2 regions of the Sphingomonas sp. GW821-FHT10F11 genome follow, and region 2 is predicted to be linked to the other one. Evidence: riboswitches for the same ligand, from Rfam matches in the RefSeq annotation. Region 2 holds a riboswitch; the other holds the start of a gene.

Region 1 (15,170 bases), on a different contig from region 2:
CGAGGACGGCGTCGAGCGCGAAGCCGACATCGTCGTACAGGCCGGGCGCGATGCCGTCGAGATCGCGGCCGCAGCGTTCGAACAGCGGGCGCCAGGTGTCGACACCCATCGAATTCGTGCGAGTCAGGGGGAAATCCGTCAGCGCCTCGTGCATCCGGCCCATGGCGGTCCCGGCGGCAAACGCCTGGGCGATGGTCGGGTGCGAGACCGAGACGCCGGTCAGGAACTCGATCAGGCAGGCCGGCCGGCCTTCGAGCTGGTGGATCACCGTACCGTCACGATCGGGCAGCGCGCGCGGCACCGGCAAGTCGTGCTTTCCGAGATGATCGATCATCGAGAAGAAGAAGGGCAGGTCGTCCAGATGCACGCGCTTCTCGTAAAGCGTCAGGATGAACCGGCCCCAGGTCGTGTCGACCAGGTAATTGCTGTTCTCGACGCCCTCCGCGATGCCCTTGGCGGAGACCAGCTCGCCATGGTCGAAACCCGACAGGAAGGCGCCAAGCGCCTCCGCCGAAACCTGCGTATAGACAGCCATTCGATCTAGGCTGCGACGACTTCGAGGCCGCGGGGCAGCTTGAAAGAGATCGTCTCGCGCGTCGTCTCGACTTCGTACTCGCTGATCTCGAAACGTTCCGAAAGCCGATCGACGAGTTCGCGGACCAGGACTTCCGGGGCCGACGCTCCGGCCGTGATGCCGAGCGTCCGGACGCCTTCGAGAAAGTCGAAATCCAGATCGCCCGCGCGCTGGACCAGGACGGCCGGGGTCCCTTCGCGTAGCGCCACCTCGACCAGCCGAACCGAGTTGGAGGAGTTGGGCGCGCCGATCACCAGCATCGCGTCACAGGCACCGGCGATCTTCTTGACCGCTGCCTGACGGTTCGACGTGGCATAGCAGATATCCTCGCCACGCGGCGCCTGGATCGCAGGGAAGCGGCGCTGCAGCGCCTCGACGATGGCGGCGGTATCGTCGACCGACAGGGTCGTCTGAGTCAGGAAAGCGAGGTTGTCGGGGTCGCCTGGCTGCATCGTCTCGACATCGGCGATGGTTTCGACCAGCGACATTGATCCTTCTGGGACCTGGCCGAAGGTGCCGATCACCTCGGGATGGCCCTTGTGTCCGATGAAGACGATGTGGCGGCCGGCCGCGACCAGCCGCTCGGCCTGGCGGTGCACCTTCGAGACGAGCGGGCAGGTGGCATCGAGATAGGCAAGGCCACGCTTGGCCGCCTTGGTCGGCACCGCCTTGGGCACGCCGTGCGCGGAGAATACCACGGGCACGCCGTCCGGCACCTCGTCAAGCCCCTCGACGAACACCGCGCCCTTGGCGCGCAGCGCATCGACGACGAATTTGTTGTGGACGATCTCATGCCGGACATAGACCGGCGCGCCATATTTCTCGATCGCCAGCTCGACGATCTGGATCGCGCGATCGACACCTGCACAGAAGCCGCGTGGAGCGGCGATGAGCAGTTCGAGCGGCGGTTTGCGGAGATCGGTCATTACGGAGCGCTCTACGCGATTGCTTGCGTGCGCGAAAGCCGGTTCCTATGGTGCGCATCGTTCCGGGGCCGGTGCGCGCGAGCGCGAGGCCCCTTCCTATGTGATAAGGTGCGTGTGCCCGTGACAGCCCGGAAAATTGCCGTTCCCGCCATCCTGATGCTGCTGGCAGGCGGCTGCTCCACCACCGGAGACATCGACGAAACCGGCGGCATCACGGCGATCCGCTCGGCGTGCCCCAGCGTCGGCGTCCCCGCGGCGACCGGTGACATCACCCTGTTCGATCCGCCGACCAGCACCGCCGCGACGGCGATCGACGTGGCCGCGGTGATGACCAATGTGCGCTCCACCTGCGCCGATGCGACCGACGACATCGTCACTACCGTCACCTTCGATATCCAGGCCCGCCGCGCCCGCACCGACACGGCGCGCGATGTGAACCTGCCCTATTTCATCACCGTCGTACGCGGCGGCACCGCCGTGATCGCCAAGCGCGTCGGCCATGTCTCGGTACACTTCAATGCCGGGCAGGACCGCGCGACGGCCAGCGGCCAGGCGAGCAGCACCATTTCGCGCGCCGCGGCCAGCCTGTCGGACGATGTCCGCAAGAAGCTGACCGAGAAGCGCAAGGCCGGCGGCAGCGACGCCGCGGTCGACCCGCTGACCCGGCCCGAGATTCGCCAGGCGGTGCTGCGCGCGACCTTCGAGGCGCTGGTCGGTTTCCAGCTGACCGACGATCAGCTCAAGTACAACGCGACCCGATGACCGAGGTGCGGGCCTTTGCCCTGCTTGCAGGCAAGGCCCGGTATCTCGCGCGGGGTGAAAACAGCGCCATTGCCAAGTCGCCGGTGAAAGGGCCGGTGAAGATCGGTTTTCTCGGGCTGGAAGGCGACGAGCAGGCCGATCCCAGCGTGCATGGCGGGCCGGACAAGGCGCTGCACCATTATCCGCACGACCATTATGCACGCTGGGGCGAGGGCAGGGCGGACGATTCGGTGCTCGTCGGCCCGGGCGCCTTTGGCGAGAATATTGCGACGCGCGGGCTGATCGAGGAGCAGGTCTGCATCGGCGACCGTTTCCGCCTGGGCAGCGCGCTGATCGAGATCAGCCAGGGGCGGCAGCCCTGCTGGAAGCAGGGCGAAAGACTGCACTGGCCGGCGCTTCCTGCGCTGATGGTCAAGGAGCGCCGTAGTGGCTGGTATTACCGCGTGATCGAAGAGGGGGCGGCCGAGCCGGGCGATCTGCTGTCGATGGTCGAGCGGCCCCTGCCCGACTGGACGGTGCGCCGGGTATTCGGCCTGCTCATCGCCGGCGACCATCGCAAGGACCCGGGGGCACTCGCCGAACTCGCCGGTATGGAGCTGCTGTATGACGGTTGGCGGCGCCGCGCCGCCAAATTGATGCTTTAGGTAAAAGCACCGCCAAGCCCAATTGACTCGCATGCTGCGCCGCGTCACACCGGGGTGTCGATGGGGGGCAACCTCCATAGGCACGCGCGGGAGAGACCCCGGACGTGGGACCCTTGTCAAAGCAATGGCTTGGCATGGAATCCCTGATCCGAGGCGCCGAAGGAGCAACCGCCCCGGAATCTCTCAGGCACACCGGACCGCGCGGGCTATCGACACTCTGGAAAGCGGCTGCAGCGACGTTCGCGCGGCCCACCGAAGGGGTAAGCTGTCCTGCGCGTGCGGGCGGTGAAAGCTCTCAGGTTCCCGTGACAGAGGGGGCGGCGATACTCGGCGTGCGATGCGCTGCGTAACGCCGTGACACCTTGTGACGGAGATCGGCATTGAGCGACAACGAAGGCCCCGAAATCGAGATCCAGACGCTGCCGCTCGATGCGTGGCACCGTGCGCGGGAAGGCCGGATGGTCGAATTCGCCGGCTATCACATGCCCGTCCAGTATGAAGGCATCATGGCCGAGCATCTGTGGACCCGCGAGTCCGCCGGCCTGTTCGACGTCAGCCATATGGGCCAGCTCCTCTTCACCGGAGAAGGCGCCGACGTCGCGCTCGAGGCGCTGCTGCCGGGCGACATCAAGGGGCTTGCCCCTACGAAGATGCGCTATTCGCTGCTGCTCGCCGAGAATGGCGGCATTCTCGACGACCTGATGGTCACGCGCCGCGAGGACGGCATCTACATGGTCGTCAACGGCGCGACCAAATATGACGACATCTCCTATCTCCTCGATCACCTGCCCGAGGACATCACGATCAACATCATGGACGAGCAGGCGCTGCTCGCGTTGCAGGGGCCCAAGGCAGTCGATGTGCTGTCGCGTCTGGTGCCGGGCGTCGAGGCTTTGGTGTTCATGACCGCGGGCGCGTTCGAGTGGAACGGCACGCCGCTGTGGATCAGCCGCTCGGGCTATACCGGCGAGGACGGCTTCGAGATATCGGTGCCGGCCGAGGCAGCGGAGGCGCTGGCCAATGCGCTGACCGCTGAAGCCGAAGTGAAGCCGATCGGGCTCGGCGCGCGCGATTCGCTGCGGCTCGAGGCCGGCCTGCCGCTCTATGGTCATGACCTTGACCCCGAGACGACGCCGGTGATGGCCGATCTCGGCTTTGCCCTGTCGAAGCGGCGGCGCGAGGAAGGCAATTTCATGGGCGCCGAGCGCATCCTGCTTGAGCGCGAGCAGGGCCCGGTGGTCAAGCGCGTCGGCCTGGTCGTCGAAGGCCGCCAGCCGGTGCGCGAAGGCGCGGCGGTGGTCGACGCGGACGGGTCCGATGTCGGCAAGGTCACCAGCGGCGGCTTCGCCCCGAGCTTCGGCGCGCCGATCGCCATGGCCTATGTGCCTGTCGCGATGAGCGCGCTTGGCACCGTCATCCAGCTAACCCAGCGCGGCAAGGTCCATCAGGCGACCGTCACCGCGATGCCGCTAATTCCACACCGCTATGTTCGAGCAGGAGGCAAGTAAGATGAGCCGTTACTTCACCGAAGATCATGAATGGGTCGATGTCGACGGCGACATCGGCACGGTCGGCATCAGCGACTATGCGCAGAGCCAGCTCGGCGACATCGTGTTCGTCGACGTGCCCGCAGAGGGCAAGGAACTGAGCAAGGGCGACGAGGCCGCGGTGGTCGAATCGGTCAAGGCCGCGTCGGACGTCTATTCGCCGGTTTCGGGTACGGTGCTCGAGGGCAATGCGGCGCTGGGCGACAATCCGGGGCTCGTCAACGAGGATCCCGAGGCCGAGGGCTGGTTCTTCAAGCTGACGCTCAGCGATCCGGAAGAACTCAGCGGCCTGATGGACGAGGCTGCCTACGCCGCTTTCGTCGCGAAGCTTTGAACTAACGAAGCCCCTCCCCTGCAGGGGAGGGGAGAAGGACTGCGAATGCGTTACCTGCCCCTTACCGACAATGATCGTCAGGCGATGCTCGCCACGATCGGTGCCAAGTCGATCGATGACCTGTTTGTCGATGTGCCCGCCATCGCCCAGCTCGACGGCCCGATCCACGGCCTTCCCGGCCATGCCAGCGAGCTGGCGGTCGAGCGCCATATGTCGGCGCTGGCGCGCAAGAATTTGGCGGCGGGCGACGCGCCCTTCTTCCTCGGTTGCGGCGCCTACAAGCATCATGTGCCGGCGAGCGTCGATCACCTGATCCAGCGCGGCGAATATCTGACGGCGTACACGCCGTACCAGCCCGAGATCGCGCAGGGCACGCTGCAGATGCTGTTCGAGTTCCAGACCCAGGTCGCGCGGTTGCTCGGCACCGATGTGGCGAACGCCTCGATGTACGATGGCTCGACTGCCTGCTGGGAAGCGATCGGCATGGCGCGCCGGGTGACCAAGCGGGCCAAGGCAATCCTGTCGACCGGGCTTCATCCGCATTATGTCTCGGTCGCGAAGACCATGGCGAAGTTCACCGGCGACGTGCTGGAAACCGGTACGCCATCGCTGTCGGCAGAGACGGACATCGCGGACCTGATCGGGAGAATCGACAACGACACCTCCTGCGTCGTCGTCCAGTATCCGGACATCCTTGGCCGCATCGCCGACCTGTCCGAGCTGGCCGCCGCCTGCCACGCGAAGAAGGCGCTGCTGGTCGCGGTCGTCACGGAGCCGGTGGCGCTGGGCGCGATCAAGGCGCCGGGCGAGATGGATGCCGACATCGTCGTGGGTGAGGGCCAGTCGATCGGCGTCGGGCTTCAGTTCGGCGGCCCTTATGTCGGGCTGTTCGGCTGCAAGGAAAAATATGTCCGCCAGATGCCGGGCCGGCTCTGTGGCGAGACGCAGGACGCGGACGGGCGCCGCGGCTTCGTGCTGACGCTTTCCACCCGCGAGCAGCATATCCGCCGCGAAAAGGCGACGTCGAACATCTGCACCAACTCGGGCCTCTGTGCGCTGGCTTTCTCGATCCACATGACCCTGCTCGGCGAGGCCGGACTGCGCGCGCTGGCCGAGACCAACCATGCCGGCGCCGTGGCCGCTGCCGAGCGGCTGGTGCAGGTGCCGGGCGTCGAACTGGTCAACACCGCCTTCTTCAACGAATTCACCCTGAAGCTGCCGGTCGAGGCGCGGCCCGTGGTCCGCACATTGGCGGATCGCGGTATCCTGGCCGGCGTGTCGCTCGGACGACTCTATCCAGGCGAGGGCGATCTTGCGAACGGCCTGGTCGTCGCGGTGACCGAAACGACCACCATGGAGGATGTCGAGACATTTGCCTCCGCGCTCCAGGAGGTGCTGGCATGACGATCAACGCAAGCGGCTGGCGCCCGGAGCGCCCCGAAGCCGGTTCCGCCACCGCGCCGACCTTCACCGGCAACAAGGCACTGATGCTGGAAGAAGCGCTGATCTTCGAGATCGGCTCGACCGAGACGACCGGCGTGGAGGTTGCGGCCCCGGCCAAGGTCGAGTCACGGCTCGGCACTCTCGGACGCACAGCGCCGATCGGGTTGCCCGGCCTGTCCGAGCCCGAGGCGGTGCGCCATTACACTCGCCTGTCGCGGCAGAATTATGCGATCGATCTCGGCCTGTTCCCGCTGGGCTCGTGCACGATGAAGCATAACCCGCGGCTCAACGAGAAGATGGCGCGGCTGCCCGGTTTCGCCGACATCCACCCGCTGGCGCCGGTCGATACGGTGCAGGGCGCGCTCGAGGTGATCCACCAGCTTGCCCATTGGCTGGTGACTCTGACCGGCATGCATTCGGTGGCGATGAGCCCCAAGGCGGGCGCTCATGGCGAGCTGTGCGGCATCCTGGCGATCCGCGCCGCGCTGGAAGCGCGGGGCGAGGGGCACCGCAAGGTGATCCTGGTGCCCGAGAGCGCGCATGGCACCAATCCGGCGACCGCGGCTTTCGCCGGCTATTCGGTCGAGGATATCCCCGCGACCGGCGAAGGCCGGGTCGATCTGGCGGCGCTGACCGCGCGGCTCGGGCCGGACGTGGCGGGCGTGATGATCACCAATCCCAACACCTGCGGCCTGTTCGAGCGCGACATGCGCAAGATCTCCGACGCGGTGCATGAAGCGGGCGGGCTGGTCTATTGCGACGGCGCCAACTTCAACGCGATCGTCGGGCGAGTCCGGCCGGGCGATCTCGGTATCGACGCGATGCACATCAACCTGCACAAGACCTTCTCCACGCCGCATGGCGGCGGCGGGCCCGGTTCGGGGCCGGTGGTGTTCTCGGAAGCGCTGGCGCCCTATGCGCCGCTCCCCTTTGTCGAGCAGACGGCGGACGGCTTCCACCTCGTCGAGGAGGAGACCGCGGAGGAGCATCATGCCGGCAGCTTCGGCCGCATGGTCGCGTTCCAGGGCCAGATGGGCATGTTCACCCGGGCGCTGACCTATATCCTCAGCCATGGTGCGGACGGCCTGCGCCAGGTCGCCGAGGATGCGGTGCTCAACGCCAACTATATCCTGCGTTCGCTCGACGGCACGCTCGACGCGCCGTTCGGGGCCTCGGGGCCGTGCATGCATGAGGCGTTGTTCTCGGATTCGAACCTGGCCGAGGGCTTCTCGACAATCGACGTCGCCAAGGGGCTGATCGACGAGGGTTATCATCCGATGACCATGTATTTCCCGCTGGTGGTGCACGGCGCGATGCTGGTCGAGCCGACCGAGACCGAGAGCAAGGCGGCGCTCGACCAGTTCATCGGTGCGCTGCGATCGGTGGCGGAACGGGCCAAGGCGGGCGATGTGGCGCTCAAGTCCGCGCCGCACTTCGCCCCGCGCAGCCGGCTCGACGAGACGCTGGCCGCGCGCAAGCCCGTGCTGGTGTGGAAGGACCAGGAACTCGCGCAAGCGGCGGAATAGGGCGGTCGATCGCGGTCACGAACCCGTCACACTCACGGGGCATCGCTGTCGGCCTCGGGTTGACGGGACGCGGAGCGGGGACAGGGATGCAGGTTCATACCGGCCAGCCACAGGGCTGGATCCAATATGCAGTCCCGACGGCGATCTTCGTCCTGGTCTTCGCGTTCCGCGCACGGCGCCTGAGTCAACTTCGGCCGCTCAGGATCGAGCGGCTGTGGATCTTCCCGGCGATCTACCTGCTGGTCTGCGCCTGGATGCTGGTCCAGAATCCGCCGAGCCCGATCGGGTGGCTGTTGTGTGGCCTAGCGCTGGCGGTCGGTGCGGCGCTCGGCTGGCAGCGGGGCAAGACGATGCGGATCACCGTCGATCCGGAGACGCACCAGCTCAATCAGAAGGCGTCGCTGGCCGGCATCGCCTTCCTGTTCGTGATCGTGGGGCTGCGTGCCGCCGCGAAGGCGGGGAGCAGCGCGTTGCACCTCAACGTCGCGATGCTGACCGACATTCTCGTCGTCCTCGCGCTCGGCCTGTTCGCCGTGCAGCGTGTCGAGATGTATCTGCGTGCGAAGCGGCTGCTCGACGAGGCGCGGGCCGCGAAGGCCTAGAACCAGCGCGGAACGCTTTTCTTGTAGGCGACATAATCCGCGCCGAACTTGCCGAGCAGATAGCGTTCCTCGCGGGCGATCACCTGGGTGCGGATCAGCAGGATCACGACAGGCAGCAACAGCAGCGCCGTGAAGCTGTCGAAGAAGATGGCGAGCCCGACATAGAGAATCGCCATGCCGAGATACATCGGGTTGCGGGTGAAGCGGTAGATGCCGGTCGTGACCAGGCGCGTTGCCGGAAGCCAGGGTTTCACCTCGGTCCCCATGCTGCGGAATCGTTCGGAGCCGGCGATGATAACGCCCGCGCCCATCAGCAGGAAGGCGCCGCCCGTCCAGATCGAGAGCGTGCCCGCAGGGCCCAGCCGGCCGGTCAGGCCGGTCCAGGCGAAACCCAGAAGCAATATGCCGAGATAGATGAGCGGCGGCGGAAACCCGATCTTCGCGCTGTCCGGATGAACCTGCATCTTTCTCTCCCGACTATGCGCCCATCATGCGGGGATGGGCGTAGCGAAGGCAACCTAAACGATCGCCTGTTCGGTTTCGGTCCGTCGCCTGACATGTTCGCGCCAGACGATATAGAGGCCGCTGCCGATGATGATCGGCGCGCCAACCCAGGTGGGGAGGCCAGGCAGAGTGCCGAACAGCAGCCAGCCGTAGAGCGTCGCCCAGAGCAAAGACGAATAGTCCATGGGGACGACGATCGAGACAGGCCCAAGCTTGAGCGCGGTGGTCAGCGCGATCTGGCCGAGATTGCCGACCACGCCCACGCCGATCAGCAACAGCCAGACCTCGGGCGAATGCGCCCGGTGATCGAAGGCATAGACGATGCTGAGCGGCACCATCGAGAGCGTCGCGAACCAGAAGACCGTGGTGGTGGGGCTCTCCGTCCGCCCGATCCGGCGGAGCTGGATCGAGACGACAGCGGTCAGGAACCCGGCGGCGAGGCCCGCCACCGTGCCCCACAGGGCGAAATGCCCGGTGCCCGGCCGTGCGACGATCAGCACGCCGATGAAACCGGCCGCGACCGCGAGCCAGCGGTGCCAGCCGGTCGGCTCGCCCAGCACCAGCGCGCCCAGGATCGTGGCGAAGATCGGCACGGTGAATTGCAACGTCGTCGATTCGGCAAGCGGCAGCAGGGTCACGGCGCTGAACAGGCAGGTCATGCTGATCAGCCCGACCACCGCGCGCAGGATATGGGCGGAGAACTGGCCGGTCCGGATCGTGGCGAGGCCGGGGCCGAGCGCGATCACCGTCGCGACCAGCGGGATGCCGACCAGCTGGCGGAAGAACAGGATTTCGGACAGGCGCGCGCCGCGGGCCTCCACCAGCTTGATCAGCGCCGCCATGGTTGCGAGGCACACGACCGACAGGAGGCGCAGCGCGATGGCGGGAAGGATGCGGTCGGCGTTCATCAGGCCGCTCGCTCTTGCGGAAGAGTGCGCCGCGGAACAAGTCCGGGGTGACGGATTAATCCGGAGCCGCTATCCGGCCTCGCATGATCAAGCGCGCACTCCCCGTCACCCGCGAAGCGAACTTCGCCGAATGGTATCAGTCCGTCATCACGGAAGCCGATCTCGCCGAGGAATCCGGCGTGCGCGGCTGCATGGTCATCCGGCCATGGGGGTACGGCATATGGGAACGCATTCAGCGCCTGCTCGACGACCGGATCAAGGCGACCGGCCATGAGAATTGCTATTTCCCGCTGTTCATCCCGCTCTCCTATTTCGAGAAGGAGGCGGAGCATGTCGAAGGCTTTGCCAAGGAAATGGCGGTCGTCACGCATCATCGGCTGGTGAGCGACGGCAAGGGCGGGCTGATGCCCGATCCGACCGCGAAGCTGGAAGAGCCTTTGGTCGTCCGGCCGACATCCGAGACGATCATCGGGGCCGCCTTCTCGCGCTGGATCCAGTCGTGGCGCGACCTGCCGGTGCTGGTCAACCAATGGGCGAACGTCGTGCGCTGGGAGATGCGCACGCGGATGTTCCTGCGCACCGCCGAGTTCCTCTGGCAGGAGGGGCACACCGCCCACGCCTCCGCCGAGGAGGCGCGCGAGGAAACGCTGAAGATGCTCGAAGTGTATCGCAGCCTGGCGGAGGATTGCCTCGCGCTGCCCGTCATCGCCGGCGAGAAGCCCGAGAATGAGCGTTTCCCCGGCGCGGTCGCGACCTATTCGATCGAGGCGATGATGCAGGACGGCAAGGCGCTCCAGGCGGGCACCTCGCATTTCCTCGGTACCAATTTCGCCAGCGCGCAGGATATCCGCTTCCAGAATGCGGCTGGCGAACTCGAACTGGCCAATACGACGAGCTGGGGCGTCACGACCCGGCTGATCGGCGCGATCATCATGGTGCATGGCGACGATGACGGCCTGCGCGCGCCGCCGCGGATCGCGCCGTGGCAGATCGTGATCGTGCCGATGCTGCGCGATCAGCCGGAGGACGCGGCGATCGTCGATTATTGCAAGGCTCTGCAGGCTGAGCTGGCGAAGAAATCGGCGTTTGGCGAGCCGGTGCGGGCGCTGTTCGATCTCAAGCCGGCCAAGGCGGCGACCAAGCGCTGGGGCTGGGTGAAGAAGGGCGCGCCGATCATCGTCGAGGTCGGCGGGCGCGATGTCGCCGGGGCGAATGTCTCGGTGGTCCGGCGCGACCGGCTTTATCGCGAGGACGGCAAGCTCGACAGCCAGGTCGTGCCGCAGGGCGATTTCCTCGCCGAGGCAGCCGGCATGCTGGAGAGCATCCAGGCGAGCCTGCATGCCGAGGCGCGTGGGCGGCTCGAGGCGGGCATTGCCCGCGACGTGACCGATTTTGCGGGGCTTGAGCGGGCCTTTGTCGAGAGCGCGAAGAACCCGGGCTGGGTCGAGGTGCAATGGTCGAAGCCGACCGGCGTTGCGCTCGACAAGGTCGTGGAGCGGCTGAAGGCGCTCAAGCTCACGATCCGCAACGCGCCGATGGACGCGGCGGCGGTCGATGGCGCGTGCCTGTTCACCGGCGAGCCGGCGGTGGAACGGGTTTTGGTGGGGCGGTCCTACTAGGGCCCATTTTCTCCTGTCGCACCGCCGGCACTCCGTCGCGCCGCGGGTGATGCGGTAATGGATCGGTCATGAGAAAGAGCGGGGATGATGCTCACGCGCCATCCTGCCTCGCCTTCGCATATCTGGCGGCACCGTTGAATCGATCGGTGGCCGAAACGGTTGGATCACGATTTTCGCGATTCATCAGGCGATCCGGGATGCAGCCGATTGGCGGGCAGCCGGTGCGATAGTCATCGTGCCGGCTGTTGGAGCCGTGGCGCAGTATCGCGGCAGAACATCTATCGGACTTTGCGCGGGGGCGTTCGATTCCGGCAAATAACCGGCGATTTATGCGAGACACTTGCGAGCAGGGCAGAATCGAGCGGTTCTTGGCGGCTGCGCGAGAATTATTGCACATTGCAGGTTGCGAGGTGCGTGGGGACTGAGAATGGTGGAACTCGGCGGGCGCAGCGTATTGCAACACTATTGTCATTTTACTTGCAGAATTTTGCAGGGGGTATCGGTTTTTCATCGCGCTTTTCTTTGTGCGGGTATCGGATACTTGGCGGCCTGCTCCGGATCGGCCTGGCCTGATGGTTCGGGAGATTCCAGCACGAAGGGGCGGGAGTTTGAATCGGTGTTGGTGGGGCGGTGATGTCTGTCATGGGACGATTGCGGCGGCATTGGGTCGCGGCAAGCTGCTAGCGACCCTGTTGGAGTTCGCTTCCGGTTATGGCTGGAAGTGGGCCGGTTGCGGAATGGCCGCTCTTACATCACCGCGGGCGGAAAGCAGCCAATCCTCCTCGCGCAGATAGGCGATCTCCGTTGAACGCAACGTCGGTCTCGATCGCCGCCGCCGTGTCACCCACTTGATGTGGCGTCGGCAAACGGCGACAGTTGACGTCTTGAAACGATTGAATGGTTCGACAGGCAATTCGGCATGACGTTGGACGGCTTCCTCACAGTGCTGGCATTGCTCGCCGCAATCTATGCCGTACTGCCGCCCGTCCAGCGATTCCGGCTCGAGCTCGCCTGGCGGGCGCAGGGGCTGCTCGGCCTTATGGCGATCGGCGTCATCCTCGGCATCGAGCTCTACGACGTGCAGCCGCCAACCTGTCCGCGATGGCTGGGCGAGGCCGCGTGCAGCTGGCTGATCCTGCCAGAGGGCGAGGTCGGCGCGCCGCGCAAGTTCGCCTTCGTTATCGCGTTCGCCTGGCTTGTCCTGTCGGTGATCATCCACAATCGCTGGCGGCCATCGCTGGGCACCGTGCCGGCAATCTCCCGGCTCGCGGTCGAGCTGATCGACGAAGAGCTGTTCGGCGACGCGCTCAAGTTGCTCGAACCGCGGATGAGGTTGCTCGCCAAGGCGAGCCGTCGGCGCTGCTGGCAGCAACGACTCCACGACTGGCTCGAGGAGTTCGGCCCGACCGACCCCAATTCGTTCGCGAGGTTTACGCGGCGTCCCGGCGAGCGGCGATATTCCGGCGAGAACTGGCCGGACTTGGCGGCACGACCGATTCGGTGGCTCGCGCATATCGTGCCCGATCACCGGCGCGCGGAGACCGCCGCCAGCGACATACTGCAGATATTGTTCAATGCGCCAAAACTGCTCAACTACGTCGCCGAGCGCCGCCCCTATTTCGGGATCGCGCTGATCGGCTGCGAGACCTATGGCGCGGCCGACTTTTGCGAGCGCTATCTTTCGAAGCTACTCGCGACGCCGGGTAGCGCGTTGTACCACGAAATCGAAACGAACCAGGTTTCCGAAGGGCTCGCCTATGCGCTCCCGGCGCGTAACCGACTACTGCGATTCCTGTTCGCCGACGCGCAACGCGCCGAACAACTGTCGACTTGGAACGGGATCGGACGCTATGTCGAGCGCCTCCTCGATGGCGAGGAGCGTCCGGGCTATTGGACTTGGCTCAACGGCGATCAGGGCTGGTTCGAACAGGAGCAGTTCCGCGACCCCGTCTATGTCGCGATCCTGTTCTTCGACATCATGGTGCGATCGGCCGCCGAGCAAGGCGTGCGCGGTCACATGTGGCTCTACTTCCTGCGCCATTTTGCGCGCCGCCTGGAGACTGGGTACGATTCCAGTGGCGAAGGGATCGATCGGGAAGACGAATTTCCGGTCCGCGCCGCGCGCCTTCTGTATGAGCTGACCCAGATTGTGACCGGCTGGGTCGAGCTGTTCCAGCACCTTCCCGAAGGCTCGATCCACCGACAATTCCCGGAACGGCGCGAGTCACCCGGCGCCATCCCCTTCGCGGCCGTGCTGACGCTGGCGGACATTCTGAGGACGGTCGCGACCTCGGACCGCATCGACCGCGGCGTGGCGCTTACCCTCAACACCGTGATTTTGCGCACTGTACGCAGCTTTCACGACGATGGTGCCGAATTGTCCCGCATGCGGGCCTGCCTGATCGAGGCGCTGCTCGATCGGGGCGATGGCGCCGATCGCGATCGCTACCATAACCGGCTCGCCGATCTGTTCGCCGACACCGACGACATGCTACGGTACGATGTCGAGGATTATGCCGCTGCGTTGCAGGTACGATTGACGTGAATGCCTTGTCGCAGCCGTCACGTCCGGCGTAGTTCCGCGAACCGCACGCTGCATCGCTTGGTCAAATCGAGCGATCGCAGAATTCCGAGCGCTTCCCGGGAATCATAGTTCCGCACGCGATACCGGTTGGCCAGGGCGTTGTTGAACGCCTTCACCATCGAGGTCATCTGAAGCGTCGCCGGCAAGGGCGGATCGTCGAAAAACGTCCGCCGCGCTGCCAGAAAGACGAATCCCCGCTCACCCAGGCGTTCGATAGCAAGGCGACCGAGATCGATCGTCATCAGCCGCAGCGTCGACGAGGCAGCGATAGCCTGGCGGTGGCTGAAATCGATCTGTTCCCCTTCGCGGACGGCGACCAGCGCAGGCGCGGTCAGCTCGCCCGTGCATTCGATCCACCGATCGAGCGTGAGCTGCAACTCTGGCGCGGCATGGGCCTCGACAAGACCGCGCGACGCGACGCCTTCGCGGTGGGCGATGCAATTACGCGCGCGCCGGAAATAGACATAGACCGCCCAGACGTCCGATTGGCGGGCGCGCGACGCGCCCAGGCGGGCGTAGATTTTCTCGACCCGATCGCTGTCCGCCGTATCGCTGCCGGTCGAGCTGGCGTCGGTAGGCTCGAGTACAATCTCGCCGGAAAAATCGCTCCAGCTGGTCAGCTCGGCGAGGATATCGTCGAGGAAGAGATCAAAGGCTGAAAAGGCCCGGACGACTCCAGCCTGACCGATGTCGCGCAAGGCGAGATCGATCTCGTCCCGTGGACCGGTCCAGTCGGGCATCCCGCCCCAAAGCCAGCCGGGCCGGGCGTAGAGCCGCTCCTTGATGGTTTCTGGCGGCGTCCCCGCATCAATCTCATCGGCGAGCAGACCAAGTCCGATCGCCTGGACCTTGATCGACCGGTTGAAGCGCTCATGGAAGCGGTGGAACCGCAAGTTGGCTTCCGTATTGGCGGCCGACAGATCCATGCAATCCCTCCCGTTTCCTCTCGCCAATCGACACTTGACGTAAAATTTGAACGGCTGCTTTTCCTAGCCCTTCGCCGAGCCCATCGTCAGAACATCGCCGACCATGCGCGCGAAGCGAACCGTGACCGGCAGGCCGTCGTTGAAGTTGCAGCTGCTATAGTTGATAGGCCGCCTCTTCGCCGGTCAGGCCGAGCCGGGCGACACCGGCGGCGCGCAGCGCCTCGATCACCGACCAGTCCTCCTCGTCTTGCGCGAGCAGCTGCGCGAGCGT
Region 2 (15,170 bases):
CGGCGCGGTTGTTTCGCTTCCGGCGGCGGCCGGCGTCTCGGCAGGCAGGTCGATCTTTTCCATCTTGGTCATTTCGGGTCCTTCGGATCGAAGCCGCCGCCCAGCGCCATGACCAGCGCGACGCGCTGGCTGGCGGCATCGGCCGCGAGATTGGCATCGGACTGCTGCGCGTCGAGCAGCCGCACATCATTGTCGACAAGGCCGAGACGGGATTCGAGCCCGCTCGACACGCGGATCGTGTTGAGGCGTCCGGTTTCGGCAAAGCCGCGCACCACCTCGGCCTGGCGCGCGCGATCTTCGGCGAGGCTGCGGATGCGGGTCAGCGCATCGGCCGCTTCGCGCACCGCGCCGACGACCTTCTCGTTGTAATCGGCGATTGCGACATCCACGCTGGCGGTCGCGCCTTCGAGGCCAGCCTTCAGCCGGCCATTGTCGAAGATCGGCAGATGGATCGCAGCACCACCACCCACGGTGCCGGCATCGGCGTTGACGAGATTGCCCACGCCGATCGCCTGCAGCCCGACCAGTGCCGACAGGTTGACGTCCGGATAGAAGGCACGCCGCGCGGCCAGCCGACCCTGTGACGCCGCGTCGATCCGCGCGAGCGAGGCTGCCACATCCGCCCGGCGTGCGAGCAGGTCAGCCGGAATCGTCGCAGGCAGCGACAGGGCGGCATCGAGCTGGAGCGTCGCGGGGGCGATGGTGGCGGGATAATCCACGCCGCGTCCAGCGAGGGCGGCCAGCGCATTCGCCGCGAGCCCGCGCTGTGCCCTGGCGCGCACCAGCGCCTGCTGCGCCTGGGCGAGCAGGGTCTGGGCCGCCTGTGCGTCGAGATCGCTCGCCAGCTTGTTGCGGATGCGCACCCGCACCAGCCGGAGCGAGCCCTCACGTGTTGCGATGGTGCGCTGAGCGAGCGCCGCGAGCCGTTCGGCACGGGCAAGCTCGATATAGGTCTGCACCACCGACCCGGCGAGCGCGAGGCGCGCCGCCGTCGCGTCGAGCACCGCTGCGCGGGTCGACGCGCGGGCGCCGGCGATCACCGCCTTTTGCCGACCGAACAGGTCGAGATTCCAGTTCAGACCGGCCTGACCCTGGCCGATGAAACGCGTGGTGCCGGCAAAGGGCGGCGGGATCTCGTAGCGGCCGCTCAGCCGGGCGACCTGCGCCTGGGCATCGAACGCCGCATCGGGGCCGTTCTCGGCGCGCTGGCTCGCGAGGATCGCGCTTGCCTGGCGCACACGGGCGAGGGCAGCGTCGAGCGTCGGATTGCCGGCCTGGGCATCGGCGACCAGCCGGTCGAGCTGCGGATCGCCGAACGAGCGCCACCAATCATCGGCGATCGCCGGGAAGGCGGCGTCGGTAGCACCGGTCAGGCCGAGCGCGGAATCGGCGATCGGGGCGACCTCGGGTCGCGACGCTGGAATCGCGCAGCCGGCCAGCAATGCCGTGGTGGCGAGTGCCAGAGCGGTCAGGCGCATGAGGGTTCTCCGACCTGGGCCTCAAGCGATGTCCGCAAGCGCTGCAGATGGCCGATCAACTGCGCGGCATCCTCCCGCGACCAGTCGACCAGCCAACCGTTCCACCGGTCTACGACGCCGTGCATACAGCGCTCGGCGATCTCCCGGCCCTTGTCGGTCAGCACGAGATTGATTACGCGCCGGTCGCCCTCGTCCCGGTCCCGGGCGAGAAAACCCCGCTCCTCCAGCGAGTCGACCAGACGGGTGGTGGCGCCCTTGTCATGGCCCAGATCATGGGCAAGCGCGCGGCAGGTTTCACCGCGGCCATGCCAGATCGACACCAGCGCAGACCATTGCAGATACGAGACGTCCTCCTCGGCGAAGATCGGTTCGAGCCCGACCAGCGCAGCCTGGAAGATGCGCTTCGTCAGATAGCCGACCGAGACGTCGGGGTTGAACTCCTCGTGCGTGTAGATCGGCACGTCGTTGCTCCAGCAATGATTGCTCCGGCAACTAATAAGAGTGCCACCATGGCGTTTCAAGTGAGCGGCCAGGGGAAATGTTCGACCCATGCCTAAGTATGAGAGGCGGACGGAGGCTGGTGGTCGATCTGCGGAGGGAACCACCATGGCTTTCGGGCGGTTAGGCAGGGCAAGGGGCCGGGATGGCCGGGTTGTGTCTGGACCGGACGCAACTCGCCCGATAGGCGCCGCACGGGCAGGCATTTCACTTCATTCGCGCCGGGGGACAGGCTGTTTTGCGTTCAAGCTCAAGCTTACTCCTGTTGGCGAGCCTGTATGCCGTTACGCAGCCTGTATCGGCGCAACGCCGCCCTGACCCGATCGAGGAGGCGCGCAAGGACCAGAAGGATCAGGCGACCAAGGCTGATCCGGCCGCGCCCGAAAACAGCGACCCAATCATCCCGGACTCGCAGTTCGAGGAGGCCTTGCCAGCGATCGATGTCGAGCTGAAGCAGCCGCTCGCGCCGATTGAAAGTATCGATGCGATGCCGGTCGAGCCAGCCCCAACGGCAACGCCCGGAAGCCCCGCTCCCACACCGCAGACGGTCACCGCGCCCGCCGTCGAGGATCCGGCGCTCGCTCAACCGCTGCCCCCGCTCGCCGGCTTCGATGTCGAACCGCCGGCCGCCACGACTCAAACCGAGGTCGCCGATACCCCTTCCGAGCTGCGCTATTCGGTGAAGATCGAAGGGCTTGACGCGGTCAACCTCGAAGGTCCGTTCCGCGCCCTTTCCGCGCTCGACAAGGGTGACGGCAAGGGCGCCAATGGCGCGGTAATCTCCGCCCGGGCGAAGGAGGATGAGGGGCTCGCCCAGCGCCTGCTCCGCGCCGAAGGCTATTATGACGGGGTGGTCTCCTCGCTGGTCGAGCCGGTGCAGAACCAGCCGGGCCGGGTCACCGCGACGATCAGCGCCGCGCCGGGCACGCGTTATATGCTCGGCTCGATCGTGATCGAGGGGCCAGAGACGGTGCCGCCGGGCATGGTCCGAGGCGCGCTCGCGCTGCGCACCGGCGACCCGATCGTCGCGAGCGCGATCGAGGCGGCCGAGGGCGGCGTCGCGCTGCAGCTGCCGCAACGGGGCTATCCCTTCGTGAAGATCGGGCAGCGCGACATCGAGCTGGACGACGCGACTCATCTCGGCGCCTATACGCTGCCGGTCGATCCGGGGCCGCGCTCGTCCTTCGGTACCTATTCGACGACGGGCAAGCTCGCCTTCGACGCGAAGCATGTCGGTGTGCTGGCGCGCTTCAAGCCGGGCCAGCTCTATGACGAGCGGCAGGTGAACGACCTGCGCGAGGCGCTGGTCGCGACCGGCCTGTTCGACAGCGTCGCGGTCGAGCCGCGCCGGACCGGGCTCGCGGCCGCCGACGGCACCGAGGTAGTCGACCTGCTCGTCACCCAGAATGCCGGCAAGCCACGCCGCCTTGCCGCGACCGCCGGCTATTCGACCGGCGAAGGCATCAAGCTCGAAGCGAGCTGGACCCACCGCAACCTGTTCCGTCCGGAGGGATCGCTGACCTTCACCGGCACCGCGGGCACGCAGGAGCAAGGCCTGGCTGCGACCCTCCGCCGCGCCAATGCCGGACGGCGCGACCGGACGGTGCTGCTCGGCGTCACCGCCGACCGTCAGGATTTCGACGCGTACAAGGCGCTGACGATCGGCATCAACGGCAAGATTTCGCTCGATTCCACGCCGATCTGGCAGAAGCGCTGGACCTGGGCGTACGGCTTCGAGCTGCTGGGGTCGCGCGAGGACACGTTCCAGCCGGCGACCGGCACGCGCGAGTATCAGAATTACGGCATCTTCGGCCTGAACGGCCAGATTGCCTTTGACAGCACGAACAGCCTGCTCGATCCGACCAAGGGCTATCGCGCGATGATCCGCATCAGCCCGGAGACGTCGCAGACCCAGGGCAGCAACTATCGCTACGTCCGCGCGCAGGTGGACGGCAGCACCTATTATCCGGTGTCCGAAAGCCTGGTGATGGCGGCGCGGGTGCGGGTCGCCTCTATCGCCGGGGCACCGCGCGACGCGATCGCGCCGTCGCGACGGCTCTATGCGGGCGGCGGCGGATCGGTGCGCGGCTTCGGCTATCAGCAGCTGGGGCCCCGGGACATCAATAACGATCCGGTCGGCGGGCGCAGCCTGGTCGAAGGCGCGATCGAGGCGCGCTACCGGTTCGGCGATTACGGCATCGTCCCGTTCTTCGATGTCGGCCAGGCCTATGCCTCGACCCAACCGAAGTTCAGCGACCTGCGCTACGGCGTCGGCATCGGCGCACGCTATTATACCAATTTCGGGCCCGTGCGCTTCGACGTCGCCACACCGCTCGGCCGGCGCAAGGGTGAGTCCAAGATCGCGATCTACATCTCGATCGGACAGGCCTTCTGATGGCCGATACCGACGTCGAAACCCGCGCGCCGCGCCGTCGCCTTCCGGTCGGGCGGATCGCCAAATGGCTGGCGATCGCGATCGGCGCGCTGCTGGTGCTCATGGTGCTGGCGGTGTTTGCGCTCAATACCGATCCGGGGCGGCGGTTCCTGGTCAGCAGGCTCTCCGGCTATGAAACAGCGTCGGGCCTGAAGGTCGAGCTGGGTCGGCTGGATGGTTCGCTCTACGGCAAACTCACCATCCATGACCTGAAGATCGGCGACCCCAAAGGCGTGTTCGCCATAGCGCCTCAGGTCGACCTCGACTGGCGGCCCTTCGCCTTCATCCGCAACCATGCCGATATTCGATCCGCCAGCGCGCCGCTGATCACCTTGGCCCGGCTGCCCGAATTGAAGCCGGTGCCGAGCGACCCCAATGCCCCCACCCTTCCCGATATCGATATCGACATCGGGAAGCTGAAAGTCGGCCGGCTCGTGCTCGGCGCGCCGATTACCGGCACGCGGCGGACGATAACGCTCGACGCGGTGGCACATATCGCCGATGGCCGCGCGCAGATCACCGGCAATGCCGCCGCGCTGGACGGCGGCGACCGGCTCGCGCTGAAACTGGATGCGGTGCCGGACCAGGATCGGCTGATCGTCGATGCACGGCTCAATGCGCCGGCCGGCGGGATCGTCGCGGGGGTGGCGGGCCTCAAGCAACCGCTCGTCGCGCGGATCGACGGGCGAGGGAGCTGGTCGTCCTGGCAAGGCAAGGCGCAGGCCGCGCTCGGTGGGAAGGCGCTGGCGGCGCTTGACCTCACCGGGCACAACGGCACCTTCACCGCGCGCGGGCTGCTCCATCCCGGGCTGATCCTGACCGGTCCGGTCGAGCGGCTGACCGCCCCGGCGCTGCTCGTCGATCTCACCACGACCCTCGCCCAGCGCCGCGCGAACACGAAGCTGTCGGTGCGTTCCGACGCGCTGGCCGTGACCGCAAACGGCATGATCGATCTCGCGCAGAGCCGCTTCGAGGGCCTGCAGGTCGAGGCGAGCCTGCTCACCCCCGGCTCGATCGCGCCGAACCTCAACGGCCGCGACGTGCGCGCGTCGCTCCGGCTCGACGGGGCCTTTGCCCGGCCGCTGGTCGATTACAAGATCAGCGCGGCGGCGATCGGGTTCGACAAGACAATGGTGCAGGGCCTCTATGCCGAGGGCCGCAGCCGGGTGGATGCCGACCGCATCATCGTGCCCGTCGCGGGCCGGATCGCGCGTGTCACCGGGCTGAACGCAGCGGCCGGCGGATTGCTGACCAAGGTGACCGTGAACGGCGAGTTCGCGATCTCCGGCGACACGATCCTGTCGGACAATCTGCGCATCCGATCGCCGCAGATCGATGCGACCGCGATCGTGGTCGCCGACCTCTCGACCGGCATCTACCGCGCCGGATTGAAGGGGAGGATCAACGACTATCGGATCGAAGGCGTCGGCATCATCAACCTGACGACCGATATGAATCTGGTCACCGTTCCGTCAGGCGGCTTCGGGCTGCAGGGGCGGTTCGGCATCGTCACGGTGAAGCTCGACAATGCGGGCGTGGCGGACTTCCTCGGCGGGCGGGCCGTGATCGCAGGTACGATCAGCTTCGATCCCAAGGGCGTATTCCGAGTCCAGAACCTGCGTGTGGGCGCACCGAACTTCCGCCTCAGCGGAGGCCAGGGCAGCTATCTGCCCGACGGCCGCATCGCCTTCACCGCGCAGGGCCATTCGACTCAATATGGCCCACTCGCGGTTGCCGTGTCGGGCACCGCCGAGCGGCCGCTGATCCAGGTGCGGGCGAGCCGTCCCAATGTCGGCGTCCAGCTCAGCGATGTCGTGGCAACGATCCGCGGTACGGGCACCGGCTATGCGGTGGTCGCGACCGGGGGCTCACCTTATGGGCCGTTCAATGCGGACGTGCTGGTCCGTACCGGCGGCGGGCCGCTGACCATCGACATCCACCGGGCCCGCTTCGCCGGGGTCGATTTCGCCGGCACCGTCCGTCAGGCGCCCGCCGGGCCTTTCGCCGGCAAGCTCACCGCCAATGGTTCGGGCGTCACCGGCACCGTTACTTTGTCGGCGGTCGGCAAGATCCAGCGTGCCCAGGTCTCGGCGCGCGCCAACGGGGCGCATATCCCGGGCCAGGCCAAGCTCGTCATCGAACGCGCGATCGTTGAGGCGACGATCACCCTCTACGCCAAGGCACCGGAGATTCTGGCCGATGTGCAGCTTGCCGGCGTGCGCCAAGGCAATTTCCTCCTCCAGACGGCGCGCGCCAAGGTGAACTACCAAGGCGGCCGCGGCACCGCACAGCTCGTCGCGAACGGCCAGAGCGGCGCGAGCTTCCGCATCGCCGCCAATGCCCAGCTCTCGCCCGACCTGTACCGCGTCGCGGCGCAGGGCCAGGTCGGCACGGTGGCGTTCCACCTCGCCCGGCCGGCGGTGATCCGCAACGAGCGCGGCACCTATGTGCTCGCCCCCGTCGCGATCGTCGTACCGCAGGGCCAGGTCCGTGTCGCCGGGCGTTATGGCAAGACGCTCGAGTTCCAGTCGCGCTTCGACAATTTCGACCTCGCGATCCTCAACACCTTCGCCGCCGGCGCGGGTATCGGCGGCCGGGCGACCGGCAGCCTCGACTATGTCCAGGCCGGATCGGGCGTGCCCCGTGCCGATCTGCGCATTGATATCCGCAGCTTCACCCGCTCCGGCGCGGCGGTCGTGTCGACTCCGGTCGACATCTCGGCACTCGGCACACTCCGTCCCGAAGGCGGCACGCTCGCCGCGCTGATCAAGCGCGGCGGCGCGACGATCGGGCGGGCGCAGGTGCGGCTGCAGCCAGTGGGTGGCGGCGACTGGATGACGGCATTGATGGACGCGCCGCTCGGTGGCGGCATTCGCTATAACGGACCGGCCGATGTGCTGTGGAGCCTGGCCGGCCTGGCGAACCAGACGCTGACCGGGCAGATCGGCATCGCCGCGGATTTCTCTGGCCGCCTTGCCAGCCCGCAACTGACCGGGCTGATCCGCGCCAATGCACTCGCCTATGACAATGAGACCTATGGCACCCGCGTCAGCGCGATCAAGCTGACCGGGCGCTTCACCAACGACCGGTTCGAGATCAGCGAGTTCAATGGGCGTGCCGGCAAGGGCAGTGTTTCCGCACGCGGTAGCGTCGGGTTCGGATCGGACGCCGGTTTCCCGATCAATGTCCGCTTGACCCTTAGCAATGCGCAGCTCGCGCGCAGCGACGCGCTCGGTGCTACCGTGTCGGGCGAGATCGCGGTGACCAACAGCAAGGCGAATGGCGGGCTGATCTCGGGCACGCTCAACCTGCCCGAGGTGCGGTACGAGATCATTCGCCAGGGCGCGGCCGAGGTCGCCGAATTGCAGGGTGTGCGCCGCAAGGGCATCAGCCGCGCCCAAGCAGCGCGCGATGCCGCCGCGGCGGCGGCGGGCGTGCCCAGCCTGTTCAAGCTCGACCTGCGCATCCATGCCGACAACCGCCTGTTCGTCACCGGCATGGGGCTGGAGAGCGAATGGAGCGCCGACCTGCGGGTCGGCGGTACATCTGCCACGCCGGAGGTGGTCGGCAATGTCGATCTGGTGCGCGGAACCTACAATTTCGCCGGCAAGCGCTTCGATCTCGACCAGGACAGCGTCATCCGGTTCGAGGGCGGCGCGGTCTCGAACCCGACCTTGTCGATGCGGGCGACCGCGACCCTTTCGGGCACCGCGATCACGATCAACATCGCCGGCCGGGCGCAGAACCCCCAGATCACCTTCAGCTCCTCGCCCAGCCTGCCGCAGGACGAGTTGCTCTCGCGCATCCTGTTCGGCAATTCGGTAACCGAGCTGTCGCCGATGCAAGCCATCCAGCTTGCCTCAGCGCTGAATTCGCTGCGGGGATCGGGCGGCGGGCTGAACCCGCTGGGCAAGCTGCGCTCCGCCTCGGGCATCGACCGGTTGCGGGTGCTTGGTGCGGACGAGGCGACCGGGCGCGGGACCTCCGTCGCGGCCGGCAAGTACATCTCCAACGACATCTATGTGGAGATCGTCACCGATACGCGCGGCTTCACCGCGACCCAGATCGAGATCGCGCTGTCCAAGGTGCTCAGCATCTTGAGCCAGACCGGCGGATCGAACGGGACAGCGATCAACCTGCGCTATTCGAAGGACTATTGAGGGGCTAACCCGTCAGCATTCGACCACGTTGACCGCGAGTCCGCCCAGACTAGTCTCCTTGTATTTGGAGCGCATGTCCTCGCCGGTCTGGCGCATCGTCTCGATCGCCTGGTCGAGGCTGACGATATGTGTGCCATCACCGTCGAGCGCGAGATAGGCCGCGTTGATCGCCTTCACCGCGCCCATCGCGTTGCGCTCGATGCAGGGCACCTGGACGAGCCCGCCGATCGGATCGCAGGTGAGCCCGAGATTATGTTCGATGCCGATCTCGGCGGCATTCTCGATCTGGGCATTGGTGGCGCCGAGTACGGCAGCAAGGCCGGCGGCGGCCATCGAACACGCCACGCCGACCTCGCCCTGGCAGCCCATCTCGGCCGCCGAGATCGAGGCGCGGGTCTTGTAGAGCATGCCGATCGCCGCCGCGGTCGACAGGAAGATGCGGATGCCCTCGCGCGTTGCAGGGCCCTCGAAGGTTTCGTAATAGCGGATCACCGCGGGAATGATGCCGGCGGCGCCATTGGTCGGAGCGGTCACCACACGCCCGCCCGCCGCATTCTCTTCGTTCACCGCGAGCGCCCAGAGGCTGACCCACTGGATCGTGTGCGACGGCGCGCCGCGTTCCGAGCGGGAGATCAGCGCTTCGTGCAATCCCTTGGCGCGGCGGCGGACGCTGAGGCCGCCGGGCAATATGCCGTCCTTCACCATGCCCCGATCGATGCAGGCGCGCATCGCATCGGCCACGCCGTCGAGCAGCGCGTCGGTTTCAGCGGCCGTGCGCCAGGCGGTGTCGTTGCGGCGGACCAGCTCGCTGATCGAGATATGCTCGGCCTCCGCCGCGACCAGCAGCTCGTCGCCCGAGGTGAAGGGATGACGCACCGCGATGTTGCCGAGCTCCAGCCGCTCGCCGCCGCGCCGGATCGTGCCGCCGCCGACCGAATAATAGCGTGATGTGTGGGCCGTGCCGTCTGGGAACCAGGCGGTCAGATCGAGCGCATTGGGATGTTCGGGTTCGAAGCGTTCGGGGTGGAAATCGATGCCGCCTTTACCGTCCAGCTCGACCGGATACCCTCCGTCTCCGGCGCCTCGCCCCAGCGGCAGCGCATTGTCAGCGCGGAAGCCGGCAACCATTGCCGCCGCCGCTTCGGGATCGACCGTCTCCGGTTCCCATCCGGCGAGCCCGAGCAGGACCGCGATATCGGTGCCGTGCCCGATGCCGGTCAATGCGAGCGATCCGTACAGGCTACAGCCGATCTTTATCGCAGGCTCCGGCAAGGCCAGGATGGTCCGTGCGAAATCCGCCGCGGCGCGCATTGGGCCGACCGTGTGAGAACTCGACGGGCCGATGCCGATGGTGAACATCTCGGCGATGCTGATCGGGCGATGACGCGGGTCCGGAAGAGTCGAGGTCGCGGTCGGGGTCACAAAGGCATGCTCCTGTCAGGCGCTGCGAGCGCCGTTGCATGCCCCCTCTGTCCCTTTGCCTGAGATCGTTATCCCGTCGGCGGGTGCCGTGGCACCACTCTCCAGAGTGTCTGTGTCGCGCGGTCCTTTTGCCTGAGAGTTTCCGGGGCGGTTGCTCCTTCGGCGCCGGCCAAGGCCGATCTCTCCCGTGCGACGGCCGTTACCTGAGCCTGCGCCGCGCGCAAGTCAACGGCGCGGCAGGCTCTTCTAGTCCGGCAAGGTCAGCTTGAACGCCTGATAGGCGGCCGCGAACTCGGGGAGCCCCTCGCACCGCGCGGCGTGCTCGGCGAGCGCGACCCAGCCGTCCATGACGAACTGATCGGCCAGCGCCTCACCGACGAAGCGGTGCATCGTCCCGAGCAGGACATCGGCATGGCTCATCGTCTCGCCGAGCAACCATGGGTCCTTCGCGGCGGCCCGCTCGCGTTCGAGCAGGTCGAGCGTGTCGATCACCTGGGCGCGGCAGCGTTCGACCCACATCTTGTGCCCGTCTCGGAAGGCACGTTCATAGACAAGGCTGACCGCCTTTTCGGCGACGCCGGCGGCAAAGGCGCAGGTGCGGAGCATCGCGCGGCGATCGTCGCCGCGCCGGGTGAGGAAGGCGCGGTCGGGGCCGACCATCTCGTCGAGCGCATCGACGATCGCGCTGCTGTCGGTCAGCGCGACGCCGTCCTCATAGACCAGGGTCGGCACGCGGCGCAGCGGGTTGTAGCGCGCGATCTCCTCGACATCGCCGAACGCCGAGAGGGGCGCGTGGCGATAGGGCAGATCGTAGAGCTTCAACGTCACTGCGACGCGGCGGACGAAGGGCGAATCATATTGTCCGATCAACAGCATGGTCCGCCCTTTCCTTCTTTCTACCAGACCTTCACGCGCGCATTGGGTTCCAGATACAGCTTCTGGCCCGGCTGCACGTCGAACGCCTTGTACCACGCATCGAGATTGCGCACCGTCTGCGCGCGGAAGGCGCCTGGCGAATGGCCGTCAGTCGCGACCTGCTGCCGCACCGACTTTTCGCGGGTCTTCTCACGCCAGCTCTGGGCGAAGGCGAGCATGAAGCGCTGGTCGCCGGTCAGCCCGCCGATCACCGGCGCCTCCCTGCCGCCGAGCGAGGCGCGATATGCCTCGTACGCTGCGGTCAGGCCGGCCACGTCGGCGATATTCTCGCCCAAGGTCTGCTCGCCGTTGAGGTGAAGGCCGGGGAGCGGCTCATAGGCGTCATATTGCCTTGCGAGTGCCGCGCTCTGCTCCTTGAAATGCGCGAAATCGGCGGGGGTCCACCAGTTGCGCAGCTTGCCGCTCGAATCGAACTCGGCGCCGGTATTGTCGAAGCTGTGGCTGATCTCATGGCCGATCACTGCGCCGATCGACCCGTAATTCGCCGCTGCGTCCGCCTTGGGATCGTAGAAGGGCGCCTCGAGGATCGCCGCCGGGAAGTTGAGCGAATTCTGCAGCGGCAGGTTGACCGCATTGACGGTCTGCGGCGTCATCCACCACTCGCCCTTGTCCGGCGCCTTGCCGATCTTGCCGAGCTGATGCTTGTACTCCGCGAGCCGCGCCCGCTGGAGATTGCCCAGTGCATCGTCGCCCTTGATCTCCAACGATCCGTAATTGCGCCAGGTGTCGGGATAGCCGACGCCCACGCGCATCGTCTCGATCTTCTTGCGCGCTTCGGCCTTGGTCGCGGGCGCCATCCAGGTCAGGTTCTCGACGCGCTTGTCAAAGGCGGCGAGGATGTTCTTCACCATGCCCTGGATGTCCGTCTTGGACGAGGCGGGGAAGAATTTGGCGACATAGATCTGGCCGACCGCGTCGCCCAGGCTGTTGTTCACCGCGCCGATCGCCCTCTTGTCGCGGGGCCGCGGCTGCTGCGTGCCGGCCAGAGTCTTGCCGTAGAAGTCGAACGACGCGTCGTCGAACGCCTTGGGCAGCACCGCGGTGACGGTGTTGAGATGGTGGAAGGCCATCCAGTCCTGCCACGCCTCGAGCGGCTCGCTCGCGACCAGCGCGGAGAGCTTCGCGGTCGGGGCGGGATGCCAGACGATGAAATCCTGCTGGCCCGACAGGCCCGCGCCGGAGAAGAAGGCATTCCAGTCCAGGCCCGGCGCCTTCTTGGCGAAGTCGGCCTGCTTCCACGGGTTGTTCGCCTTGTGGACGTCCTGGCTCTCGATATAGCCGGCATGGGCGCCGGCGATCTTGGTCTCGAGTGCCATCACCCGGTCGGCGCGCGCGGCCGGGTCGCTCAGCCCGGCCAGGCCGAAGACCTTGGTAATATAGGCCTTATAGGCCGTGCGGAGCTGCGCCATCTCGGGCTTGGCCGAGACATAATAATCGCGCTCGGGCAGGCCGATGCCGCCCTGGAGCAGATAGGGCACGGTCTGGCTGGGGTTATCGAGCGCCTGGGTGACGAACAGGCCGAACAGATGCTCGGTGCGGTAGTTGGTCGCGTTGAGCGGATCGACATCGGCGCGCAGATCGGCGCCGAGCGCCTTGGCCAGCGCTCCCTTGTCGGCGATCGCGGCGATCGCATCGAGTTCCGGCTTGATCGGGGCGAGGCCACGCTTCTCGATGCCGGCCGTATCCAGATAGGCGTTGTAGAAATCGGCGATCTTGCGCTGGTCGGTGCCGGCGGCGGCATTGGCCTTGGCAGCCTCGGCGATCAGCTGCGCGTTGCGGCCTTCGGCGATGTTGAATACCTGGAGGAAGATGCCGGTGCTCGACCGGTCGGCCGGGATCTCGGTCTTCGCGCGCCAGCCGCCATTGGCATATTCGTCGAAATCGTCGCCGGGTTTGACGGCCTTGTCGATGCCCGCCACGTCGACGCCGATCGCAGTGCCGGCAACCGGCGTCGTTGCGCTCTGGGTGCAGGCAGTGGTGGCGAGCAGGGCAGCGAGAAAAATCGTTGAACGCTTCATGTGATAGACCTCTCCAGGGTGTATGGCGCGGGGGATACACCCGTGTTTTCGGTTACACCAGATACCAACGCCGCCTCTCGCGAACGCCGCTCGGCTCAGCTTTATGCCGCGAGCGTCGCTTCCCATTCCCGCGATCGCTGTCTAGTCAGGGGCCAAGATGAGGATGAAAACATGAGCGCGCCGGCTCTCGACACCAAGCTATCGCCGGAGAGCGAGACCTTCCGCGCCAACGCAGCGCACAACCGCGCCCTGGCCGAGCGACTCCGTGCGGACGTCGCGCGGACGGCGCTTGGCGGCAGCGAGAAAAGTCGTGAACGACATGCCTCGCGCGGCAAACTGCTCCCACGCGACCGAGTCGAGCGGCTGCTCGATCCCGGATCGCCCTTTCTGGAGATCGGGCAACTCGTCGCGAACGGGCTGTATGACGACGAGGTGCCCGGCGCGGGCATGATCGTGGGCATCGGCCGGGTTTCCGGGCGGCAGGTGATGATCGTCTGCAACGACGCCACGGTGAAGGGCGGGACCTATTATCCGCTGACCGTGAAGAAGCATCTGCGCGCGCAGGAGATTGCCGAGGCGAACCGCCTGCCCTGCATCTATCTGGTCGATTCGGGCGGCGCCAACCTGCCGCACCAGGCCGAGGTGTTCCCCGACCGCGACCATTTCGGGCGGATCTTCTTCAACCAGGCGAACATGTCGGCCAAGGGCATCCCGCAGATCGCCTGCGTGATGGGCAGCTGCACCGCGGGCGGTGCTTACGTGCCCGCCATGTCCGACGAGACGGTGATCGTGCGTAACCAGGGCACGATCTTCCTGGCAGGCCCACCGCTGGTGAAGGCCGCGACGGGCGAGGTGATCTCGGCCGAGGAGCTTGGCGGCGCAGAGACTCATGGCCGCAAGTCCGGCGTGGTCGACCATGTCGCCGAGAATGACGAGCATGCGCTGACCATCGTGCGCGACATCGTCTCGACTTTGCCCGAGAACCGGAAACCCGACATCGCGCTGAAGGAGCCGCGCGCGCCGAAGTTCGATGCCGAGGAGCTGTACGGGATCATCCCGTCCGATGTCCGCGCACCGTATGATGTGCATGAGGTGATCGCGCGGCTGGTCGACGGATCCGAGTTCCATGAGTTCAAGGCGCTTTATGGCTCGAGCCTGGTGTGCGGCTTTGCGCATATCTGGGGCATGCCGGTCGCGATCCTCGCCAATAACGGCGTGCTGTTCTCGGAGAGCGCGGTGAAGGGCGCGCATTTCATCGAGCTGGCGTGCCAGCGGCGCATTCCATTGCTGTTCCTGCAGAACATCTCGGGCTTCATGGTCGGCGGGCGCTATGAGGCGGAGGGCATCGCCAAGCATGGCGCCAAGCTCGTGACCGCGGTGGCGACGGCGAGCGTGCCGAAGATCACCGTGCTGATCGGCGGCAGCTTCGGCGCGGGGAATTACGGCATGTGCGGGCGGGCCTATTCGCCGCGCTTCCTCTTCTCCTGGCCCAACAGCCGGATCAGCGTGATGGGCGGCGAGCAGGCCGCAAGCGTGCTTGCGACGGTGCACCGCGATGCGGAGAGCTGGAGCGAGGAACAGGCCGAAGCGTTCAAGGCGCCGATCCGCCAGAAGTACGAGGACGAGGGTAATCCCTGGCACGCGACCGCGCGGCTGTGGGACGACGGCATCATCGATCCGGCGCAGACGCGCGACGTGCTCGGGCTGGCGTTTGCGGCGACCTTGAACGCGCCCGTTCCGGAAAAGGCGTCGTTCGGCGTCTTCAGGATGTGATGACAAACGTTACTCGGCAATTCCTCCCCGGCACGGGGAGGGGGACCATCCGTAGGATGGTGGAGGGGCTTGGGACGTGCTGACCGGGCCTGCTCAGACCGTCCGCCTTGCACGACGCTTGCGCAAGGAGATGACCTTGCCTGAAGTCCTGCTCTGGACCGCGCTACGCACGCGGCCAGGAGGCCTGAAGTTTCGTCACCAGCATCCGGCCGGCGGCTATGTACTCGATTTCTTCTGCGCGAGCGCGAAAGTGGCGATCGAGGTTGATGGCGAAGCGCATGGGCGCGGCGACAAGCCAGCGAAGGATCAGCTTCGCGATGCCTGGCTTGCTCGTGAGGGTGTTCGGGTGGTTCGAATCCCGGCTCAGGCCGTTCTCGATGATGTGGCGGCCGTGGTCGCTTTTATTGTGGCGAGCGTTACCCCCGACCAGCCCCTCCACCACTCGAGCGGT

Evidence for each region. A riboswitch is a leader RNA that binds a small molecule or an ion and turns the genes downstream of it on or off. The one in region 2 is predicted to bind glycine.
Region 1: another riboswitch for glycine. It lies ahead of gcvT (glycine cleavage system aminomethyltransferase GcvT); the one in region 2 lies ahead of AC1RT8_RS21065 (L-serine ammonia-lyase).

What each region holds. Positions count from the first base shown of each region.
Region 1 is NZ_JBXASH010000001.1:748,611-763,780, reverse strand. Features, by position in the region: gene thrB (homoserine kinase) at 1-535, opposite strand, end outside; gene ispH (4-hydroxy-3-methylbut-2-enyl diphosphate reductase) at 541-1,500, opposite strand; gene AC1RT8_RS03705 (hypothetical protein) at 1,657-2,262, shown strand; gene AC1RT8_RS03700 (MOSC domain-containing protein) at 2,259-2,906, shown strand; glycine riboswitch at 2,984-3,116, shown strand; gene gcvT (glycine cleavage system aminomethyltransferase GcvT) at 3,287-4,414, shown strand; gene gcvH (glycine cleavage system protein GcvH) at 4,416-4,787, shown strand; gene gcvPA (aminomethyl-transferring glycine dehydrogenase subunit GcvPA) at 4,833-6,191, shown strand; gene gcvPB (aminomethyl-transferring glycine dehydrogenase subunit GcvPB) at 6,188-7,756, shown strand; gene AC1RT8_RS03675 (CcdC protein domain-containing protein) at 7,843-8,358, shown strand; gene AC1RT8_RS03670 (methyltransferase family protein) at 8,355-8,822, opposite strand; gene AC1RT8_RS03665 (DMT family transporter) at 8,877-9,770, opposite strand; gene AC1RT8_RS03660 (aminoacyl--tRNA ligase-related protein) at 9,854-11,389, shown strand; gene AC1RT8_RS03655 (hypothetical protein) at 12,309-13,934, shown strand; gene AC1RT8_RS03650 (hypothetical protein) at 13,952-14,899, opposite strand; gene AC1RT8_RS03645 (hypothetical protein) at 15,054-15,170, opposite strand, start outside.
Region 2 is NZ_JBXASH010000009.1:26,659-41,828, forward strand. Features, by position in the region: gene AC1RT8_RS21040 (HlyD family secretion protein) at 1-63, opposite strand, end outside; gene AC1RT8_RS21045 (efflux transporter outer membrane subunit) at 69-1,478, opposite strand; gene AC1RT8_RS21050 (MarR family winged helix-turn-helix transcriptional regulator) at 1,469-1,939, opposite strand; gene AC1RT8_RS21055 (autotransporter assembly complex protein TamA) at 2,242-4,371, shown strand; gene AC1RT8_RS21060 (translocation/assembly module TamB domain-containing protein) at 4,371-8,570, shown strand; gene AC1RT8_RS21065 (L-serine ammonia-lyase) at 8,583-9,992, opposite strand; glycine riboswitch at 10,036-10,101, opposite strand; glycine riboswitch at 10,103-10,190, opposite strand; gene AC1RT8_RS21070 (glutathione S-transferase family protein) at 10,239-10,868, opposite strand; gene AC1RT8_RS21075 (M13 family metallopeptidase) at 10,889-12,946, opposite strand; gene AC1RT8_RS21080 (carboxyl transferase domain-containing protein) at 13,118-14,719, shown strand; gene AC1RT8_RS21085 (endonuclease domain-containing protein) at 14,796-15,170, shown strand, end outside.